DNA from 2 places in the Xanthomonas sp. NCPPB 2933 genome. Region 2 is predicted to be linked to the other one. Evidence: predicted binding sites of a transcription regulator. Region 2 holds the regulator's gene; the other holds the start of a gene.
The links. Region 2 encodes FliA, which starts transcription of late flagellar genes. Its sites were predicted from a motif close to TAAAGTTTNNCNNNCNNNGGCCGATAA; they were not measured.
Positions count from the first base shown of each region.

Region 1: a site for FliA is predicted at 3,356-3,382, ahead of AC1PLU_RS02050 (HD-GYP domain-containing protein). Genes of this name have one in related genera too.

Region 1 covers NZ_CM161518.1:478,946-486,412, forward strand. The annotation lists gene ilvD (dihydroxy-acid dehydratase) at 1-328, opposite strand, end outside; gene AC1PLU_RS02035 (YkgJ family cysteine cluster protein) at 625-891, shown strand; gene AC1PLU_RS02040 (gamma carbonic anhydrase family protein) at 938-1,483, opposite strand; gene AC1PLU_RS02045 (MFS transporter) at 1,997-3,307, shown strand; gene AC1PLU_RS02050 (HD-GYP domain-containing protein) at 3,446-4,690, shown strand; gene AC1PLU_RS02055 (MarR family winged helix-turn-helix transcriptional regulator) at 5,060-5,536, shown strand; gene AC1PLU_RS02060 (SphA family protein) at 5,674-6,693, shown strand; gene AC1PLU_RS02065 (coniferyl-alcohol dehydrogenase) at 6,727-7,467, shown strand, end outside.
Region 2 covers NZ_CM161518.1:2,946,830-2,954,296, forward strand. The annotation lists gene flhF (flagellar biosynthesis GTPase FlhF) at 1-1,633, shown strand, start outside; gene AC1PLU_RS12020 (MinD/ParA family protein) at 1,620-2,504, shown strand; gene AC1PLU_RS12025 (RNA polymerase sigma factor FliA) at 2,501-3,274, shown strand; gene cheY (chemotaxis response regulator CheY) at 3,310-3,702, shown strand; gene AC1PLU_RS12035 (protein phosphatase CheZ) at 3,702-4,328, shown strand; gene AC1PLU_RS12040 (chemotaxis protein CheA) at 4,331-5,989, shown strand; gene AC1PLU_RS12045 (serine hydrolase domain-containing protein) at 6,269-7,378, opposite strand.

The sequences.
Region 1 (7,467 bases), 2.5 Mb from region 2:
CGTTGACCATGTACTCGACTGAGTCGGCGATGATCTCGCGGCTGGGCAGCGAATACAGCATGCCGTCGTGGCCCATGGCGATGCCGTCGTCCACGGCGATGGTGTCGAACTCCTTGGCCACGCCGCCGACGCGTTCGATCTCGCGCGCGACCAGCTGGCCGAGATCCTTCAGGTGCACATGCCCGGGCACGAACTGGGTGAACGAGTTGGCGATGGCGATGATGGGCTTGTGGAAATCCCCATCGCGCATGCCGGTGGCGCGCCACAGTGCGCGGGCGCCGGCCATGTTGCGGCCGTGGGTGGAGGTCTTGGAGCGGTACTCGGGCATGGCGAATTCGACGGCTGATTGGCGAGCGGTGGCTGGCAATTAGAGCGCGTCGCAACTGTTGCTGCTGCAACCGTCGCGGCGCGTTCTGGTGATCTGGCACGTTAGCACGCAGCTGTTCGGCGCGGCCGTCATTGCAGCGTGCACGCTGCCGGGCGATCAGGCTGCAGTGGGCTGGTTTCAACGCAAGTGGAGTGCGCGGGCAGCGCGTCCGGGTGGCGGCGTTCCGGATAGGCTGCTAGGCAAGTACGGTTTTTTTTGCCAGCGCCGCACTTGCGCCGCGCCGCTACACTGTGCCGATGTCTTCCACGCTTTCCTGCCGCCCGGGCTGCGCTGCCTGCTGCATCGCGCCCTCGATCAGTTCGCCGATTCCCGGCATGCCCAATGGCAAGCCGGCCGGGGTGGCGTGCGTGCAGCTGGATGCGCAGCTGGGCTGCCGGTTGTTCGGCTCGCCGCAGCGCCCGGCGGTATGCGGCAGCCTGCGGCCATCGCTGGAGATGTGCGGCGCTTCGCGTGAGCAAGCGTTGACGATGCTGACGGCCTTGGAGCGTGCGACGCAGCCTTGAACCGGTGCGTCAACGCCAGGTGCGAGCCCGCCTGGCAGACCCTCAATCAATCGCCAGTCGGCACACCCAGATACTGATCCTTGAGCCGCACATAATGTTGCGCGGAGTAATGCAGGCTTTCGATTTCCTTGTCGCTGAGCGTGCGTGCCAGGCGCGCGGGATTGCCCAGCCACAGTTCGCCTTCGCCAACGACCTTGCCCGGGCCGACCACCGCACCGGCGCCGACGAATCCGTAGCGTTTGACGGTAGCGCCGTCGAGCACGCAGGCGCCCATGCCGATCAGGCACAGGTCTTCGATGGTGCAGGCATGCAGGATGGTGCCGTGGCCAACGGTGACGTCTGCGCCAATCACGGTGGGATAGCCGGCCTTGTTGAACGGGCTATGGTGACTGACGTGGATGATGGTGCCGTCCTGCACGTTGGTGCGGGAGCCGATCTGCACATGATTGACGTCGCCGCGAATCACCGTGCCCGGCCAGACCGAGACGTCATCGCCCAGGCTCACCTTGCCGATGATGGTGCAGGCGGGGTCGATATAGACGCGTGCGCCCAGCTGCGGGGTGTGGTCCAGGAACGAACGAATCGGGGTCACGGCACTCTCCGGCAAATCAGCGTGCCGCCCAATGCATGCACTGTTTGCATGATAACTGGCCGTCTGCAGGTGTGCAGAACAGGCCACGCGTGGTGGATATACCGCGTGGCTGCGCACCGAGGCCATCAAGGCTGCAAAGACAGAGTGGTTACGCCTTCCTTTTGTAGTGCATGCGATGCACACGACGCAGGCGTTTGATTGCAGTCACCAGCAACGAACGCGTGAGCTTCGAAACGAAGCGGCATGCGGGCCTGTTCGATAAGCGCACACCAGTGCAGGCAGTCGTCTTGAACGCTGCCTGCGATCGGCCTAGCGTGGCCACGCACTGTTGCAGCGGTGTTGGTTTGCCACTGCATCGCAACGCGACATGTCGTCGAAACTGCCGATTCGTGTAACCGCCTCGGCTGCATCCATGGGCTCGATCTGCGCCGCACTGTGCGGGGCCCTCTCGGACGACCTGCATGCAGGTCGGCGCACTGCGGCAATCACCCTTCTCCATCACAGGATTCACGCATGCCGCATAGCGCAGTAACACCCGCAAGCTTCGTGCTGCAGCGGATGACGCCCTTCCAGTGGAGAGCGGTGGCGGTCTGCGTGCTGCTCACCATGCTCGACGGCTTCGATGTGATGGCAATGGCCTTCACCGCGCCGCATGTGTCGGCGCAGTGGCAGTTGTCGGGCAAGTTGCTCGGCGTGTTGTTCAGTGCCGGCCTGGTCGGCATGGCGGTGGGATCGTTGTTGCTGGCGCCGTTGGCCGACCGCATCGGGCGTCGCGCGATGATTCTGGTGTGCCTGGCGATATTGACCGTCGGCATGGGCGCCTCCGCCTTGGCCAGCAGCGCGTGGCAACTCGGTGCGCTGCGCGCGTTCACCGGTATCGGGATCGGCGGCATGCTGGCCTGCGTTGCGGTGATCGCCGCCGAATATTCCACCGCGCATTGGCGCAGCACCGCATTGGCGCTGCAGGCCACCGGTTATCCGATCGGCGCGACCCTGGGCGGTGCGATCGCGGCATTATTGCTGCAGCAGTGGTCGTGGCACGCGGTGTTCCTGCTTGGTGCGGCCGGCTCGCTGCTGTGCGTGCCGTTGGTGCTGGCCTTGCTGCCCGAATCGCTGGAATTTCTGATCGCGCGTCGCCCGCCCGGTGCGTCTGCACGCTTTAACGCGGTGCTGGCCCGCATGGGCATGCCGCCGTGTGCCGACTTGCCATTGCCGCCACCACAGGTGGCCGATGATGCGCAGGGCTACGCGGCCTTGTTCGTGCCTGGCTTGCGGCGCCAGTCGCTGCTGATCGCGCTGGCGTTCTTCCTGCTGATGTTCGCGTTCTACTTCGTGCTCAGCTGGACGCCGAAGCTGCTGGTGGTGGCCGGGCTGTCGGCGGAGCAGGGCGTCACTGGCGGGGTGCTGTTGAATCTGGGCGGCATCGCTGGCGGCGGGATGTTCAGCTGGCTGGCGGCGCGTGCGCGGTTGTCGCGGCTGACGGCCGGGGCGCTGCTGTTGTCGGCGCTGGCCATGCTTGCGTTCGGGCTCTACAGCACGGTGTTGAGCTGGGCGTTCGTGATCGCGCTGTTGACCGGTGCGGCCATGTTTGCCGCCATTGCCGGCCTGTATGCGGTGGCGCCGGTGGTCTTCACGGCGGCGGTGCGCTCCACCGGCATGGGCTGGGCGATCGGCGTGGGCCGCTTCGGCGCGATTGCCTCGCCGCTGTGCGTCGGCGCGCTGGTGGATGCAGGCTGGTCGCCGGCCACGCTCTATCTGGCTTGCAGCCTGCCTCTGCTGCTGGCTGCGGCGGCCGTGCTGAGCATGCGTCTGCCCGTTCGCTGAACCGCTCACGCTGCGTCAGCCAGGTGCCGCTAGCGGAGTCGACCGCGCCAAAGAAATCCACTGCACTGCCGATAACTCGTCAGACCCCCCATCCCTGTGGCGGGCTCTTCCGCGGATTTCAAGCAGACCAGCGCCGGCATGCTCAGAACCATCGACTCAGATCAACTCCGCCCCGGCATGTATGTCTACAAGCTGCTGGGCGCGTGGGTGCACCACCCGTTCTGGAAGACCTCGTTTCTGGTCGACTCCGACGATGTGGACAAGATCCATGGCAGCCGCATCGAGCAGTTGGTGATCGATACCGCGCGTGGATTGGATCTGGAAACGCCGGCCGCAGCGCACGCAACATCGGATGCACCGCCCGAACCGGAGCTGCCGGAGCCATCGGAACCGCCCAAGCCTGCATGTACCTCCCGCACAGCGCGCACCAACAGCGTCACCGCACAGGTCGGCATCGAGTCCGAAGTGGTGCGTGCCCGCAAGATCTTCGAAGACGGCCGCGACATGGTCGAGGCAATGTTCCGCGACGTGCGGCTTGGCCGTACCGTCGACACCGAGGCGGCGATGCCGCTGGTGCAGGCCATCAACGATTCGGTGCTGCGGCATCCACAGGCCTTGATCAGCGTGGCGCGGCTCAAGACTGCCGACGACTACACCTATCTGCATTCGATGGCCGTGGCCGGCCTGATGAGCGGGCTGGCGCGTCAGCTGGGGTTGCCCGAGGCGCAGGTGGTGGAGGCGGCGATGGGCGGCCTGCTGCACGACATGGGCAAGGCGGTGACGCCGCTGGACATTCTCAACAAGCCCGGCAAGCTCACCGACGAAGAGATGGACATCATGCGCCAGCACCCGATGGATGGTCATCGCTTGCTGGTGGCTGGCGGTGTGCAGAACGCGGTGGTATTGGAGATCGCGCTGCATCATCACGAGAAGATGGACGGCACCGGTTATCCGAATCAGCTGGCGGGCGACACAATTTCGTTGATGTCGCGGATGGGTGCGGTGTGCGATGTGTACGACGCCATCAGCTCGGATCGCCCGTATAAACGGGCCTGGGATCCGGCCGAATCGCTCAAGCGCATGGCATCGTGGCAGGGGCATTTCGACCCCGCGGTATTCCAGGCGTTCGTGCGGCGGCTGGGTATTTATCCGGTCGGTTCGCTGGTGCGGCTGGAGTCGCAGAAACTGGCGGTGGTGATCGAGCAGACGGCCGATGCGCTGCTCAAGCCCAAGGTGCGCGTGTTCTATTCGGCCAAGCTGCGCAGCCATGTGCTGGTGCAGGACATCGATCTGTCGCGGCCGGACTGTCAGGACCGCATCGCGCAGATGGAAAGCCCCACCGATTGGGGCTTTCGCGATCTCGAGAAACTCTGGCTGCCATAAGCGGCTGCACCGCGTGAACACGCTGGCGAGCGCGACCATGCTGCGCTGCAGCTTGGCAATGTAGTTATGATCCATAACTATTCCGGAACGCAATCAATGCCGACCCGGATCTCATGCCCACGCCGTGCCTGGATCACCGCCGTTCCCTACGTGCTGCAGCTGCCGCACGCAGCTGCCATGCGCTGGCGCCGGCCGGCCGTTGGCCGGCTGCGCGGGTCTGCAGGCAGCAACGGGCAGCATCGGCAACGCACACGCCCGCATCGGTACCCCCGGCCACGTCTACAATGCAGCTCACGCCGCGGATCGGCGTTGCGGGCGGGGAGTGTTGCGCGCACCGGTCCGCCCGCTGCCATCGTTGCGAGAACCGTCATGTCCGTCACTGCCAATGCCGCACTGCTGCCCGATGCCGTCACCACGGTGGACCAGGCGCGCCTGCTGCGGTTGCTGGGCTACCGCATCACCCGCACCGAGCTGCTGGTGCGGCGGATGTTTCAGGACTGCGTGGCGGCGTTCGACCTCAAGCCGGTGGATTTTTCGCTGCTGATGCTGGTGGACGGCAACCCGGGCATCAACCAGCGCCAGATCGGCGATGTGCTGCACGTGTCGCCGCCCAATCTGGCGATCGTGGTGGCGCGGCTGGTCAAGCGCCGCCTGCTGCGGCAGGTGCGTGGACGCCAGGACCGGCGCATGCAGCATCTGTCGCTGACCGCTGCCGGCGTGGCCTTGCTGACCGATGCCGAAGCCGAGGTGCTGCGCATGGAACAGCAACTCAGCGCGGTGCTTGGCAGCAGCGAAGCGCCGTTGCTGCGCGCACTCGACCGGCTGGATCGTCTCGACACGCAGTGATCCGCCGCTGCCGAGCCTGCGCCCGGCAGTACCGTCCCCCCAAATTGACCATCGCACGTGCCTTGAGCGGCGCGGCGATTGCGCCTGCCTGACCGTTGCCACGTCCTATCTACCGCTGTTTCCTCCCAACGCTGGAGATGTTCGCAGTGAGTTATCTATCGGTTGTGCGCCACGTGGGTTGGCGTGGGTTACTGCAGTGCAGTGTCCTGCTCGGGGTGATGTCGCTGCTGGCAGCCGGGCCTGCGTTTGCGCAGGGCGTGCCGCAGAGTGCAACGCTGACCAATGGCATCAACACCGGCGGCACCAGCTTCTTCGATGGGTTCACACGCACCACGCCGGGTTGGGCGGTGATCACCTATCTGCGTCAGAGTTCGCTGGATGCGATCAAGGACGCGCGCGGCAACGATGTGCCGGTGTTCGATAATCCGCGCATCGATTCCACCCTGTTGCTGACGCAGATCGCCTATGTCACGCCCTACAAGCTCTTTGGCGGCGCACTGGGCATCAATACGCTGGTTCCGCTGATCAACCTGGACGCCTCGTTCGGCCGCAACAGCATCGCCACACTACGCGATAACGGCGCCGGTGTGGGCGATCTGACCTTCGGGCCGTACCTGCAGATGTTGCCGGTGATACGCGGTGGCCGCCCCGTGTTTTCGCAGCGCTTCGAGATCAATGCCATCGCACCTATCGGCAAGTTCGATCGCGACCGCGACCTCAATCAAAGTGCAGGCTATTGGTCGGTGGTGGCGAACTACGCATTGACCTGGCTGCCGACGCCGAGCTGGGAAATCAGTGCGCGCCTGAATTACATCTACAACTTTCGCAGCGAGCGTCGTCCGAATCTGCCGCCCGGCTTCGCGTTCCGCAATGGGCAGGCCGGCGATGCGGGCTGGATCAACTTCGCCACCTCCTGGGAAGTGGCACCGGATATCCATCTGGGCGTGAATGCGTATTACCTCACCCAGTTCCGCGATAACCGCACCAATGGGCAGCGCGTTGCAGACACGCGTCAAAGCGTGTTCTACGCCGGACCAGGCGGCTCATGGCGGCTGGATGCCAGCAACATCGTGTTCGCCAATCTCTATCTGCCGGTGGAAGTGAAGAATGCCGCCTCCGGCAACAACGTCAACCTGCAGTACGTCCATGTGTTCTAGTGCCGGCGTGGCCGGCCTCTTCGGAGAGTGGCAATGAATTTGCAGAACAAGACGATCGTGGTCACCGGTGTGGCCTCGGGTATCGGTGCAGAAGTCGCGCGGCTGGCGCGGTTTCATGGCGCCACCGTGATCGGCATCGACCGCACACCGGTGCAGATGACGCTGCATGGGTTTCACCAGGCCGACCTAGGCGACCCGGCGTCCATCGATACGCTGGTGAAGGCGTTGCCGGAGCGTATCGACGCGCTGGCCAACGTGGCCGGCGTGCCCGGCACAGCACCGCTCGAGCTGGTGGCACGCGTCAACTATCTGGGACTGCGTCATCTCAGCCAGGCCTTGCTGCCGCGTATCGTGCCGGGCGGCAGCATCATCAACGTGGCCTCGATCCTGGGCGCCGAATGGCCACAGCGGTTGGACCTGCACAAGCAACTGGCCGCCACCGACAGCTTTGCTGCCGGCAGCGCGTGGTTGGCGGAACATCCGGTGGCACACGACACTTGCTACCAGTACTTCAAGGAAGCGTTGATCGTGTGGACGTTGCTGCAATCGCGGCCCTGGTTTGCCGAGCGTGGGGTGCGCGTCAACAACGTCTCGCCAGGGCCGGTGTTCACGCCGATTCTGGGCGACTTTGCCGCCATGCTCGGCGAAGAGCGCGTCAAGGAAGATGCCAAGCGCATGACCCGCCCGGCGTATGCCGATGAAGTGGCCGAGGCCATCGTGTTTCTTGCGTCCGATGCTGCGCGCTGGATCAACGGCATCACGCTGCCGGTTGAC
Region 2 (7,467 bases):
CGCATTCCGCATGGTGCGTGAAGAACACGGCCCGGACGCAGTGATCCTGTCCAACCGCCGTACCGCCGAAGGCATCGAGATCGTCGCTGCCAGCAACTACGACGAAGAACTCGTGCAGCGCGCTCTGGAAACCGCGCGCTCCGAGACTCCGGCAGCTGCGGCGGCACAGATCGAACAAGCGCCGGTCCAGCAGGCGCCGGCCAGGCCGGCCGCGCCGTTCCACGCCCCGCTGAAGCCGGCCAGTGACACCGGCAGCAGCCAGCGTCAGCGTGTTGCCAGCGCCGCAGACGACATGATCGCCGCGATGGCGCTGCGCCAGCCGGTCAACGTGCCGCGCTCGGCGCCGGTCGCCGCACCGGTGCGGACTGCCGCCGCCCCGTCTGCCGCCGCTCAAGCATTGGCCCACGCCGTTGCAGTTGCCGCCGCACCGCGCCAGGAACATGCGCTGTCGGCAGTGCCGGAACAGCTGTTCGCCGACTTCCTGACCACCGCACCGGTGCAGGCTCCGGTGCACGCTGCCCCGGTGCAGGCACGCACGCCGATCATGGCCGCCGCGCTCGCCACCCACGCCTCTTACGGGCAGGACGACGACGAGCAGGACGACGACGGCTTCGACATGGACGACGCGCTGCCGCAGATCCTGCCGCCGGCCGCATTGCCGCCGCTGGTGGCCGCCCCGGTCGCCCTGGCCGCCGTGCCGGTTGCCGCCGCCCCGGTGCCGCAGAACGACGAAGAACTCAAGCAGCTGCGCGGTGAGCTGGCGCTGATGCGTCAGATGATCGAGCGCGAAATGAACCGCCTCACCGACGAGCGCCTGCGTGGCTCCCCGGTGCGTGCGCAGGCCCTGGAGCTGATGGACGACTACGGCTTCGACGCCGGTCTGATCCGCGATGTGGCCCTGCAGATTCCCGCCGATACCGAATTGCACCGCGGCCGCGGGCTGATGCTGGGCCTGCTGTCCAAGCGTCTGCCGGTGGCCCCGGTCGACCCGCTGGAACGCGGCGGCGTGATCGCCCTGGTCGGCCCGACCGGTGCCGGCAAGACCACCACCATCGCCAAGCTCGCCCAGCGCTTCGCCGCCCAGCACGCCCCGCGCGACGTGGCCCTGGTCACCACCGACACCCAGCGCGTCGGCGGCCGCGAGCAGCTGCACAGCTACGGCCGTCAGCTCGGCATCGCGGTGCACGAGGCCGACAGCGCCGAGAGCCTGCTGGAACTGCTCGAGCGCCTGCGCGACTACAAGCTGGTGTTGATCGACACCGCCGGCATGGGCCAGCGCGACCGCGCCCTGGCCGCGCAGCTGAACTGGCTGCGCGCCGCGCACCAGGTCACCTCGCTGCTGGTACTGCCGGCCAACGCCCATTTTTCCGACCTCGACGAGGTCGTACGCCGCTTCGCCCACGCCAAGCCCCAAGGCGTGGTGCTGACCAAACTCGACGAGACCGGCCGCTTCGGCAGTGCCTTGTCGGTGGTGGTCGACCACCAAATGCCCATCACCTGGGTGACTGACGGACAGCGGGTCCCCGACGACCTGCACCGCGCCAATGCCGCCAGTCTCGTTCTTCGCCTTGAAGATTTGCGGCGCGCTGCCGATAAGCCCTGTACTCCGGAGCACAACCATGCAGTCGCGTGAATACGCCAAGCTGACCAACGCCTTCCCCCTGACGGCGACCCGTCCCGAGCCCTTGGGCCCGGTGCGCACCATTGCCGTGACCGGTGGCAAGGGCGGCGTGGGGAAAACCAACATTTCCGCCAACCTGGCCGTGGCCCTCGCCGAGATGGGCAAGCGCACCCTGCTGCTCGACGCCGATCTTGGCCTGGCCAACCTGGACGTGGTCTTGGGCCTGTCGCCCAAGTACACCCTGGCCGACCTGATCGCTGGCCGCTGCACGCTGGACGAAGTGATCATCGAAGGCCCGGGCGGCGTGCTGGTGGTTCCGGCCGCCTCCGGTCGCCGCCACATGGCCGAACTGGCCCCGGCCCAGCACATCGGCCTGGTCAATGTGTTCTCCGAACTGGAACGCGACCTAGACGTGATGGTCATCGACACCGCCGCCGGCATCACCGACAGCGTGCTGACCTTCTGCCAGGCCGCCCAGGACACCGTGGTGGTGGTCTGCGACGAACCGGCCTCGATCACCGACGCCTACGCGCTGATCAAGGTGCTCTCGCGCGAACGCGGCGTGGACCGTCTGCAGATCATCGCCAACATGGTGCGCGACCCCAACGAAGGCCGCTTGCTGTACGACAAGCTGTCGCGGGTCTGCGAAAAATTCCTCGGCGACGTGTCGCTGAACTACCTCGGCCACGTGCCGCAGGACGACTGGTTGCGTTTGTCGGTACAGCGCCAGCAACCGGTCATCAAGGCCTACCCCGCCAGCCCCTCGGCGCTGGCCATCGCAGAAATCGCGCGGCGTACCTCGCGCTGGCAGGCCCCCACCGTGCCACGCGGCAACGTCGAGTTCTTTGTCGAACGCATCATCCAACGGGGGGTCGCCGCATGAGCACCGCTACCGCAACCGCAACGACGGCCACCGCGCAGTACCGTGCAGTGCAACGCAACAACGCCAACGACATCGTCACCCAGCACGCAGACCTGGTGCGCCGCATCGCCCACCATCTGGCCGCGCGCCTGCCGGCGAGCGTGGAAGTGGACGACCTGATCCAGGCCGGCATGATCGGCCTGATCGAAGCCTCGCGCAGTTATGACTCCGAGCAGGGCGCCTCGTTCGAAACCTATGCCTCGATCCGTATCCGCGGCTCGATGATCGACGAGATCCGGCGTGGCGACTGGGTGCCGCGTTCGGTACACCGCCGTGCCCGCGACGCTGCTGCTGCAGTACGCAAGATCGAACAGAACACCGGCCGCGCCGCCGCCGCCACCGAAGTGGCCGCCGCGATGGAAATGCCGTTGCCCGATTACCTGCGTCTGATGGAAGACGCCGCGCGCGGCCAGGTGCTGAGCCTGGAATCGCGCATCGAAGATCACGGCGAGCTGGACACCACCGCCAAGGGTGGCCCCAACCCGCAGCAGATGATGGAGCGTGGCGAGTTCGGCCGCGAGCTGGGCAAGGCCATCGGCCAGTTGCCCGAGCGCGAGCAGCTGGTGCTGTCGCTGTACTACGAACAGGAATTGAACCTGAAGGAAATCGGCGCCGTGCTCGGTGTCAGCGAATCGCGCGTCTGCCAGATCCACGGCCAGGCCGTGGTGCGTCTGCGCGGCCGCCTCAAGGTCTTCGAACTGGCCGATGCCGGTGTCGAAATTGACGAATGATTTTTTCGCGTATTTTTTAGTGTTAGGAGCTTGATGTGAACAAGAACATGCGGATTTTGATCGTGGACGACTTCTCGACGATGCGACGTATCGTCAAGAATCTGTTGGGCGATCTTGGCTTCACCAATACCGCAGAGGCCGAAGACGGCAACAGCGCATTGGCTGCATTGCGGGCCGGCCCGTTCGATTTCGTGGTCACCGACTGGAACATGCCCGGCATGACCGGCATCGACCTGCTGCGCAACATCCGCGCCGACGCCAAGCTCAAGCACCTGCCGGTGATGATGGTGACCGCCGAAGCCAAGCGCGAGCAGATCATCGAAGCGGCCCAGTGCGGCGTGAATGGCTACATCATCAAGCCGTTCACCGCGCAGACGCTGGAAGAAAAGCTGGGCAAGGTGTTCGAACGTCTGGCGGCGACCGCCTGATGAACGCCACCGTGGAAACCAATGCCGAACGCGCTGCCTTGATCGACCGCCTGCAGGGCGCGCTCGATGCACTGGAAAGCGGTGACGAAGCCGCCTGGAAGCGCGAGGTCGATCACCTCGCCGCCTTGCGTACCCGTCCGATGATGCAGGGCCTGAGCCGGCTCGCACGCGAACTCGGTCAGGCGCTGGGCGAACTGCCCACCGTGCCCGAAGAAGCCGGCGAGCTGGACGATGCGTGTTCGCGCCTGGACCACGTGGTGGAAATGACCGAAAAGGCCAGCCATCGCACGCTGGATCTGGTCGAAGAATGCCGTGAGCTGGCCAACCAGCTGCGCGACGGCGGTCTGAATCAGGACCAGGGCGCGCTGATGGACAAGATGCGCCACAACCTGACCGAACTGTCGCTGGCGCAGAGCTACCAGGACCTGAGCGGGCAGATCATCCGTCGCGTGGCCGGCATCGTGCGGCGCGTGCACGAAGGCTTCGGTGCGCTGGGCCTGCCGCCCAAGAGCACCGAGCCGAAGAAAGACGACGGCGGTCTTGCCGGTCCTGCAGTCAAGGGCCTGGACCGTCACGCGGTGTCGCAAGACGACGCCGATGACCTGCTGTCCGGATTGGGGTTGTAACCATGAGTGCTGTTCCAGACGATATTGCTGCCGATTTCATCGTCGAGGCCCAGGAAATCCTGGATCGCCTCGGCGAACAGCTGGTCGCGCTGGAACAGGCACCGGACGAAGCCGACCAGCTCAACGCGGTGTTCCGCGGTTTCCACACGCTCAAGGGCGGCGCCGGCTTTCTGGCGATCAAGCCCATGGTGGAGCTGTGCCACGCCGCTGAAGAAACCCTCGGCATGGCGCGCTCCGGCCAGGCGGTGCTGCAGGCGCATCACTTCGATGCCGCGCAGCAGTCGCTGGATTATCTGCAGGCAATGCTGGATGCGATGGGCTCAGGCGAAACCGTGCCGCATGCACCGGCCTCGCTGATTGCGCAGTTCGATGCCAAGAGCGGCCCGCCGGCGGTCAAGGCCGCGCCCAAGGCCGCGTTGGCTGCCGTGGCCGCAGCGTCGCACGATGAGGGTCATGCACCCGCGCCCGGTGCCAAGGCCGCACCCAAAGCAGCCGCAAAAGGTGCCGAAGCCGAACAGACCGTGCGCGTGGACACCAAGCGCCTGGACGCCATCGTCAACCTGATCGGCGAACTGGTGCTCTCGCGCAATCGTCTCAAGACCCTGCGCACCCGCCTGCGCGACGAGGAACTCGATCGCGCGGTCAGCGTGCTGGATATCGCCACCGCGCGTTTGCAGACCGCGGTCATGCGCACCCGCATGCAGCCGGTCAGCAAGGTGTTCTCGCGCTTCCCCAAGGTGGCCCGCGATGTCGCGCGCACCCTGTCCAAGGAAGTGGAGCTGGAACTGATCGGCGCCGAGACAGAACTGGACCGTAATCTGGTCGAAGCCCTGGCCGACCCGCTGGTGCATCTGGTGCGCAACGCGATCGACCACGGCATCGAGTCCCCTGCCCTGCGCGAAGCCACCGGCAAGCCGCGCAGTGGTCACGTGCGCCTGTCTGCGCAGCAGGAAGGCGACTACGTCAGCATCGAAATTCAGGACGACGGCGCAGGCATCGACCCCGAGCGGCTGCGCGAAATCGCCCGCAACAAGGGCCTGATCGACGCCGAAGCCGCCGCACGTCTGAGCACCGACGAGTGCCTGCACCTGATCTTCATGCCGGGCTTTTCGACCAAGGCCGAGGTCACCGACATCTCCGGCCGTGGCGTGGGCATGGACGTGGTGCAATCGCGCATCCGCGAACTCAGCGGACAGATCCAGATCCAGTCGGAACTCGGCCGCGGCAGCCGCTTCATGATCCGCGTGCCGCTGACCCTGGCGATCCTGCCGACCCTGCTGGTGCAGGCCGGCGAAGCCGTCTATGCACTACCGCTGGCCCGCGTGGTCGAAGTGCTGCATGCACCACAGACATCGCTGGGCTGGTTCGACGGCCGCGCCGTGCTGGACCGCCGCTCGCACACCTTGCCGCTGATCGACCTGCGTCGCTGGCTGGGCGTCCCGGCCGAACAACCGCCGCTGTTGACCGTGGTGCTGCTGCAGGCCGGCGAAACCCGCTTCGGCCTAGTGGTGGACCAGGTCCGCGGCCGCGAGGAAGTGGTGATCAAACCGCTACCGCGCGCCCTGCGCGGCCTGCCCGGCTACGCCGGCGCCACCCTGATCGGCGATGGCCGCATGGCGTTGATCCTGGATGTGGATGGCTTGCGCTCCAGCGATCATTGAGTTTGGGGATTCGGGATTCAGGATTGGGAAAGTCGGGAATCGGGAATCGGGAATCGGGAATCGGGAATCGTCAAGACGATCCTGGCTGCCTGATCTAACAACAACGGCCGCGTACTGCGGCCGTTGTTGTTTCACTACCAGCATCGCTGTCGATCTATGTCGCTACGCGCGCAAGCATGGGCGCGATCGTTTGGCGACGGTCAGGCTGCCGTGGAAGTGAACCTGGAACCGTTATTTCCCATCCAGCTAATATTTAAGCACCTTAAACCAGCCCGGGTTTTAGAAAAACGGGGGAACATGCGAGCCAGCTGGCGCAAGCATCCCAAGCGCGATATCGTCAACTCCAAAACCCGATGTTTTGTTGATAAACGCGATTGCGGCGACGCGCGTGTCGGCGTTGAAGCCCATGAAGCTACGAACGCCGCCGCCATTTCCATTGCTCCAAGCTATACTCTGGCCATCCGGGTGGACCTTCCGCCAGCCGATACCCATTCTGGTATCGGTATTATCGCCGGGCCTATCTACGGCCAGCATCATTGAAGCCGCCCGCGAGAGGGGACCACTTTCTTTGTTTGTCCAAAGTGTCATGAATTTCGACAGGTCCTTTACCGTCGAAAAAAGGCCGCCTGCCGGCGCAAGCGCACCAAATTCCCAGGGTTGAGCCGAGTGGAAGTCCGCATCGTAACCCCAAATTTCCCGGTGCTGCATCGCCGTTGATAGAGTAAGCGTAGTCTCGTCCATACGAAGCGGTTCAAAAATGCGAGCTCGCAAGAGGTCAGCATACGTTTTGCCAAGGCGCTGTGACAACGCGTAACCCAATAACGCGTAGTCAAAATTCGAGTATTCAAAACTCGACCCCGGTAAGCGCGTGAGATGGACACGACCTAAATCAGCACAAAGATCGCTCTCGGTGTAGCCGGCGTAGGGGTTATCTTGACTGAGGCCGGTGCGACTGGATGGCCGAAGTGGTAGCCCACTCGTATGAGTGGCTAAATCGAGAAGCGTGATCTCATTCCCGTCGAAGGTGACGGGAGGAACTGCAATGTACATTGATAGTGGATCGACGAGATTCACTTCACCCCGCTGAACGCAATCAGCAAGTAATAGTGCCGTAAATATCTTGGTTAGCGAGGCGATCTGAAATACTGACCGATCATTCGGCTGTTGGAGTTTACCTAGGCCAACCGTTCCGTAGTGGAAGGTCTTCAATTCGCCTGCACGCACCACCCCCAATACGGCCCCGGTGCCCTGCTTTTCCTCGGCTACGCGACGGCGAAGGGCCGAGGACACGCTATCAGCTTCAATTCCGGGTTTGGCAAAGCTACGCATCGGCAGGGCCATGGATAATGCCGCAGCCAAAACAGTGCGACGTTTAATTGAGGCGACCATTTTTACTCCTCACTCCAACATCAGCGTTTGAGCCATGCAGAGGTTATCACCCTATTCGGACGGATGCTTCCTGTCCGCATACGCGACGT